Amycolatopsis mediterranei: one gene and its partner. The main gene of each other region encodes a partner of the protein of the gene in region 2 in a complex. Links are inferred from orthologs where the notes say so. Each region holds a gene or a part of one and is shown on either strand. Other genes may lie near its edges.

The links.
Region 1: the proteins of dnaB (region 2) and dnaG are in contact, whole or in part, in a crystal structure (PDB 2R6A), measured with the Geobacillus stearothermophilus proteins. The link is inferred for Amycolatopsis mediterranei from one-to-one orthologs. Residues at the interface, in WP_033016901.1 of Geobacillus stearothermophilus: Ser13, Glu15, Ala16, Gln18, Glu91, Leu92, Asp94, Ala95, Val96, Pro97, Thr98, Ala99, Ala100, Asn101, Tyr104, Tyr105, Ile108; in WP_049624496.1 of Geobacillus stearothermophilus: Lys456, Leu457, Leu458, Pro459, Ala460, Asn463, Ala464, Leu467, Leu535, Leu536, Ile537, Ala538, Gln544, Glu545, Asp548, Tyr549, His552.

The regions. Positions count from the first base shown.
Region 1 is NZ_CP100416.1:7,561,552-7,564,858, forward strand. Bases 233-3,228 are described here. They hold dnaG (DNA primase), read right to left. Parts: upstream 2,690-3,228; coding sequence 776-2,689; downstream 233-775. Other genes in these bases: ISP_RS33795 (hypothetical protein), read right to left, coding at 253-774; ISP_RS33805 (sigma-70 family RNA polymerase sigma factor), read left to right, coding at 2,740-3,228. Outside these bases: ISP_RS33790 (trans-aconitate 2-methyltransferase), read right to left, coding at 1-204; more of ISP_RS33805, read left to right, coding at 3,229-3,307. UniProt on the Escherichia coli protein: RNA polymerase that catalyzes the synthesis of short RNA molecules used as primers for DNA polymerase during DNA replication.
Region 2 is NZ_CP100416.1:10,505,809-10,509,095, reverse strand. What follows is about bases 290-3,265. They hold dnaB (replicative DNA helicase), read right to left. Parts: upstream 2,495-3,265; coding sequence 1,085-2,494; downstream 290-1,084. Other genes in these bases: ISP_RS47650 (ESX secretion-associated protein EspG), read right to left, coding at 3,014-3,265; ISP_RS47660 (MarR family winged helix-turn-helix transcriptional regulator), read left to right, coding at 636-1,088; ISP_RS47665 (MarR family winged helix-turn-helix transcriptional regulator), read right to left, coding at 290-569. Also shown: ISP_RS47670 (dioxygenase family protein), read right to left, coding at 1-109; more of ISP_RS47665, read right to left, coding at 177-289; more of ISP_RS47650, read right to left, coding at 3,266-3,287. UniProt on the Escherichia coli protein: The main replicative DNA helicase, it participates in initiation and elongation during chromosome replication. Travels ahead of the DNA replisome, separating dsDNA into templates for DNA synthesis.

The DNA of each region.
Region 1 (3,307 bases), 2.9 Mb from region 2 along the record:
CGCCGTCACCATTTCGGGTGAACTGTCGCTGCATTCCAAGATGGCCGTGGGCCAGCGGTCCCGCAGCGACACCGTCAAGTTGCCCGGGCCGCAGCCCAGGTCGACGACGCGCCGCGGTGCCGAAGCCCCGATGCGCGAGATCAAGTCGTGGAACGGCCGGGCCCGCAGGTCGGCGTAGTCGAGGTACTTGCCCGGGTCCCACACGAGAGCCTCCCGCATAACAGTACGCTTGTACTGAGTACGAGCGTACTGCTACTCGGCCGGGTTGACCAGCTTCGCGGCCGCCTGCGCGGCGATGGCCTCGACCAGGGCGACGTCGGTGCCGGGGTCCGGCCGGACCTGCAGCACGGTGCCGTCGCGGCCCGGCACCTTGCGCTGCACGAACCACGCTCCCCCGGCGCCGATCTGCTGTCGGTGCCGCGAGCGGATCGAGCCCTCGACGCGCTGGTAAGCCTCGCGCGGGACCTTGCCCGGCGCCGGCAGGCGGAAGCGCACCGGCGGGAGGTCGGCCAGCACGACCGCCGCCCCGGCCGTGCCCACCTCGGACGACTCCGTCAGCGTGAAGACGCCGTCCGCCCAGGTCGCCTTGCCGACGAGGTGCCAGCCGACCCGGCGAGCGCCGTCCTCAGCAGGGATCCACAGGCCCAGGGCCGTCACGACCAGGTGGCCGCCGCCTTCGACCGGGGCGCTGTCCACGACGTCTTCGCCCGGCTCCAAGACCCCGGCGAACCCGGCGGGCGTGCGATCGCCCAGCAACCGGCGCAACAGATTCATCTCAGCCCCACGCGCCGGCGGCCGCCTGCTCGCCCAGCGACTTCTTGTACTGCTCCAGCGCGACGAGGTCGCCGAACAGCGCGCGGTAGTCGTCCGGCGCTTCGACCGGCGACAGCCGCTGCAGCTTGCCCTTGATCTCCGCGATCTGCCGCCCGACGAGGCCCTCCTGCAGCCGCGCGAGGATCGACGAGATGTACCGGGAGTCGACTTCGTCCTTGGCCTGCAACGGTTCCACGGCCAGCTCCGAGAGCACCCGCCGGACCGTCCCTTCCGGACAGTGCGGGGCGGCCGCGTCCAGCAGGGCCGGGCCGGTCAGGCCCGAACCGGCACCGCCCGCCTTCAAGACAGCCTCGTGCACCGCGACGTACACCGGGTGCGTGAACGCCTCCAGCGGCAAGGCGTCGTACTCCGGCCCGGCGATCGCGGGCTGCTGCAGCGCGGCCTTCAGCGCCTCGCGCTGCACGGCGAACCGCGGGTCCTTCGGGGCCGGACGCGCGACGTCCTGGGCCGCCGGCGCCTCGGGAGCGCCGACGCGCGCGGGCTGACGCAGGGGCGCCCCGCCCCGCTTGTCCGTCGCGCCCGCGCTGCCGCGGACGCGGTTGACCACCTGCGCCACGTCCTGCCAGCCCACCCACCAGGCGAGCTTCGACGCGTACCCGTCGCGGGCCGCGCGGTCCTTGATCGACGCCACCATCGGCACGGTCTTCTGCAGCGCCGCGACCTGCCCGTCGACCGAGTCGAGGTCGTAGTTCTTGAGCGTGCTGCGGATGACGAACTCGAACAGCGGCGTCCGCCGCGCGACCAGGTCCTTCACCGCGCTGTCGCCCTTGGCCAGGCGCAGTTCGCAGGGGTCCATGCCGTCCGGCGCCACCGCGATGTACGTCTGACCGGCGAACGTCTGGTCGCCCTCGAAGGCCTTCAAGGCGGCCTTCTGACCCGCTTCGTCGCCGTCGAAGGTGAAGATGACTTCGCCGCGGAAGGCGTCGTCGTCCATCATCAGCCGGCGCAGCACCTTCATGTGGTCTTCGCCGAACGCCGTGCCCGACGAGGCCACCGCGGTCGGCACGCCCGACGCGTGCATCGCCATGACGTCGGTGTAGCCCTCGACCACGACCACCTGGTGCCGCTTCGCGATCTCGCGCTTGGCCAGGTCGAGGCCGAACATGACCTGGGACTTCTTGTAGATCGGCGACTCGGCCGTGTTGAGGTACTTCGCCGAGATCCGGTCGTCGTCGAACAGCCGCCGCGCGCCGAAGCCGACGACGTCGTTGCCGACGTCGCGGATCGGCCAGACCAGCCGCCGGTGGAAGCGGTCCATCGGGCCGCGCTGGCCCTCCTTGGACAGCCCGGCCGTGAGCAGTTCCTTGACTTCGAAGCCGCGGTTGAGCAGGAACTTCGTCAGCTTGTCCCAGCCGCCGGGTGCGTACCCGCAGCCGAACGTCTTCGCCATGGCGGCGTCGAACCCGCGCTCGGACAGGAAGTCCCGCGCCGGGCGCGCCTCGTCGGTGACCAGTTGCTCGGCGTAGAACTCCTGGGCCAGGCGGTGGGCTTCGACCAGCCGGGTGCGGCTGCCGCGGTCGCGCTGGATCGTCGCGCCGCCGCCCTCGTAGGTGAGCCGGATGCCGACCCGGTCGGCCAGCCGCTCGACGGCCTCGACGAACGTGATCAGGTCGATCTTCTGGACGAACTTGATCACGTCGCCGCCCTCGCCACAGCCGAAGCAGTGGAAGGTGCCGTGCGTCGGGCGGACGTTGAACGACGGGGTCTTCTCGTTGTGGAACGGGCAGAGCCCCTTCAGGCTGCCCCCACCGGCGCGGCGCAGGGCCACGTACTCCCCGACGACCTCGTCGATCCGGTTCCGCTCGCGGACCTCCGCGATGTCGCTCTCCCGAATCCGTCCTGCCACGCCACCCACTCTAGTCTTCCCCGTTTCCCGGCTCCTCCCGTGTGCGGCAGACTCGGGGCATGGCCGCCACGCCCACCGCCCAGGACACGCTCGCCGCGGAGTTCGCCGCGCACCGCAGTCACCTGATCGGGGTGGCCTACCGGCTGACCGGCACGCGCGCCGACGCCGAGGACGCGGTCCAGGAGTCCTGGCTGCGGCTGGCCGGCCTGGACGACGCCGGCCGCGCGGCGATCCGCGACCTGCGGGGCTGGCTGACCACGGTCGTCGGCCGGATCTGCCTCGACCGGCTCAAGTCGGCCGCCGCGCAGCGGGAGCGCTACGTCGGCAACTGGCTGCCGGAGCCGGTCGTCACGCCGTTCGGGCGCCCGGTGAGCGAGGACCCCCTGGACATCGCGGTCCGTGACGACGGGCTGCGGATGGCCGCGCTCGTCGTCCTCGACAAGCTGACGCCGGAGCAGCGCGTCGCGTTCGTCCTGCACGACGCCTTCTCGGTGCCGTTCGCGGAGATCGCGGACGCCCTCGGCGTCTCGGTCGACGCCGCGCGCCAGTACGCCTCCCGCGGCCGCAAGGCCCTCGCCGACGCCGACCCGGCACCGCGCGTCCCGCTGGAGGACCAGGCGAAGATCC
Region 2 (3,287 bases):
GGGGCTTCGGGAGGTCGGCGGACCAGCCGGCGAGCTGGCGGGTCCACGTCGTGTCGTCGGCGAGCGGCGGGGCGCCGTGGCTGAGGTAGAGAACCGGGGTGCGGGTCATCGAGCGCTCCAGTGCTTGAAAGTTCAACTACTAGAGTGTTCGACACCGGGGCACCCCGGGATATTCCTCAGGCGGCTTCGAGGTTGGCGGCGCACCGTTCGAGCGTTCGCAGCGTGGTGCGGTAGTCGTCGTCGCTGATGCTCTCGACGGCTTTCGCGCGGAACTCCTTGATGCGCTCTTCGACGCGGGTGTGAGCTTCGCGGCCGTCGGCGGTCAAGGTGCCGTCGTCGTCGACCCAGCCGCGGGCACGCAGGTCGGCCACCTTCGGTGCCATCGAGCCCTCGCCGGTGACGAACGGCGCCATTGCCGTGTCGACCTGCTCCGGCGTGCGGGCGCCGAGGGCGATCGTGTTGAGTACCTGCCAGTGCCGGCGCGTCAGAGACTCCGCGTCGAGGGTCTGGGCCATGGAGGATTCGAGAAGCTCGTGGAGGTGGCGAAGCCACCAGCCGAGGGGTTTCATGAGGACTCCGATATGTCAGTGAACAACTGCATGTAAAAGTACATGCAGTTCGGAGGTGGAGCAACCATGACGGACGCGGTGGCCGACGTCGAGCGCGCCATGATCGCGATCCGCCGCAGCCAGCAGCGGCGAGCCCTCAGCCGGATCGGCAAGGCGCGGGGCCGCGGCGCGCACGACCCGGTGTTCGAGCTGCTCGACGTCGTCGAAGAGCTCGCCGAGCGCGGGGAGCCCAGCACGGTGACGGCCTTGAGCGCGGCGATGGGCGTCGACCAGCCGCGCGCCAGCAGGCTCGTGGCGCGCGCGGTCGAGCAGGGCCTGCTTCGCCGCGAAGCCGATCAGCGCGACGGACGGCGTGCGGTGCTCGTGCCGACCGAAACCGGCCAGGCGCACCTCGACGAGCTGCACGCCTTCCGCCGCGGGGTGTTCGCGGAGGTCATGGCGGACTGGCCGGACGAGGACCGCGAGACGTTCGGCCGGCTCCTCACGGCGTTCGTCCGCGGGTACAGCGCTCTCGGCTAGTCGTGTGAGAGGTCGACGAAACGGCTGTAGTGCAGCTGGTGCGCGACGGTGATCGTCGCCGTCGGGCCGGCGCGGTGCTTCGCGATGATCAGGTCCGCTTCGCCCGCACGCGGGTCGTCGCGCTCCCAGGCGTCCGGGCGGTTGACCAGGATGACGAGGTCGGCGTCCTGCTCCAGTGAGCCGGACTCACGCAGGTCGGACAGCATCGGGCGCTTGTCGGTGCGCTGTTCCGGACCACGGTTCAGCTGGCTGATCGCGATCACCGGGACCTCGATCTCCTTGGCCAGCAGCTTCATCTGCCGGGAGAACTCCGAGACTTCCTGCTGCCGCGACTCGACGCGCTTGCCGGACGTCATCAGCTGGAGGTAGTCGAGGACGACGAGCTTCAGGTCGTTGCGCTGCTTCAACCGGCGCGCCTTCGCGCGGATCTCCATCATCGTCATGTTCGGCGAGTCGTCGACGAACAGCGGCGCCTCGGACACCTCGCTCATCCGGCGGGCCAGCCGCGTCCAGTCGTCGTCGGACATCTTGCCGCCGCGCATGTCGGCGAGGCGGATCTTGGCCTCGGCCGAAAGCATGCGCATGACGATCTCGGTCCGGCTCATTTCCAGCGAGAAGATGACGCTGGTCAGGCCGTGCCGGATCGACGCCGAGCGGGCGAAGTCCAGGCCCAGTGTCGACTTGCCGACACCGGGACGGGCGGCGACGATGATCATCTGACCCGGGTGCAGCCCGTTGGTCAGCTCGTCGAAGTCGGTGAACCCGGTCGGGATGCCCTGCGACTGGCCGCCGCGCGAGGCGATGGCATCGATCTCGTCCATCGTCGGCTGCAGCAGCTCTTCCAGCGCGACGTAGTCCTCGCTGGTCCGCCGCTCGGTGACGTCGTAGATCGCGGCCTGCGCGCGGTCGACCACCTCGTCGATGTTCGCGCCGTCGGCCGCGGCCGCGCCGTAGCCGTACTGCACGATCCGGGTGCCCGCCTCGACCAGGCGGCGCAGCACCGCCTTCTCCGAGACGATCTCCGCGTAGTAGCCGGCGTTCGCGGCCGTCGGCACCGTCGCGATCAGCGTGTGCAGGTAAGGCGCGCCGCCGACGCGGCCCAGCTCCCCGCGCCGCTCCAGCTCGGCCGACACGGTGATCGGGTCGGCGGGCTCGCCGCGGCCGTAGAGGTCGAGGATGCAGTCGTAGATCGCCTGGTGCGCCGGCCGGTAGAAGTCGTCGGGGCCGAGCGCCTCGATGACGTCGGCGACCGCGTCCTTGGACAGCAGCATGCCGCCGAGCACGGACTGCTCGGCCGCGATGTCCTGCGGCGGCTGGCGGTCGAACCCGCCACCGCCGGAGCCGGGATCGCTCGGGCCCGGGTCGGACTCCGCGTACATCGGACTGCGGTCGTCGGTCAGCGCCACCGCCCCGGACACCTCCTCATCGTGTCGAACACCCGTTCGATTATGCCGGATCTTCGCTCTCGAAGCACGTGGCTGTCGCCCGCCGCTTTTCGTCAACTCCGTCGTTCACCGGTCCTCGTCCCCCGATGATCGGCGACAACGTCGGCCGGCTGCCGCAGACACGCGGAGCGCCACCGTGAGTACAGGCCCGAGCCGGCACGCTAGATCCCCCGGAAGGCCGATGGCAATTCAGGGTGGGGAGCCTTCTGTGGACAACCTGGGGATGAATGGGGGTAACCAATCACAGGTGCCGCGAGAGCTGTGGACAAGTTGGGGACAAGCGTGATCGGCTTTGGTGAATCCGCAGGTCAAACGCTGTGTACAAGGTGTGGAGAACTCGCGAAAAACTCGTTCGGCGTGTCGCGGGAAGTCTGTCCTTCGGCGTGTCGTGGACCAGTTGGAACCCATTGACCCACACGGCCTGTGGATGAATATCACGGAGGGTAGACGCGTCACCCGGTGGCCTGAACGCACGTTCGGTCAGGCCGCGGTGAGCCGGCCCTGTGCGCTGCGTAACCGGTCAGCGAGAACGCGCTGGTCGGCCGGGGTGAAGGCGATCCGGTTCTCGCCCCGTCCCGGAATCTCCTCGGTCAGCCACCGGCCTTCCGAAGTATCGATGTAGTTCACCGGGCGTTCGATCCGGTGCCGCGCGCCGGTGCGGCTGCGGGCCGCGACGTAGAGGCTGCCACTCCCCATCCGGCGCAACGCGAGGATCCGGCGGAGTTCTTCGACCTCCTGCGAACCCTCGGCCGGG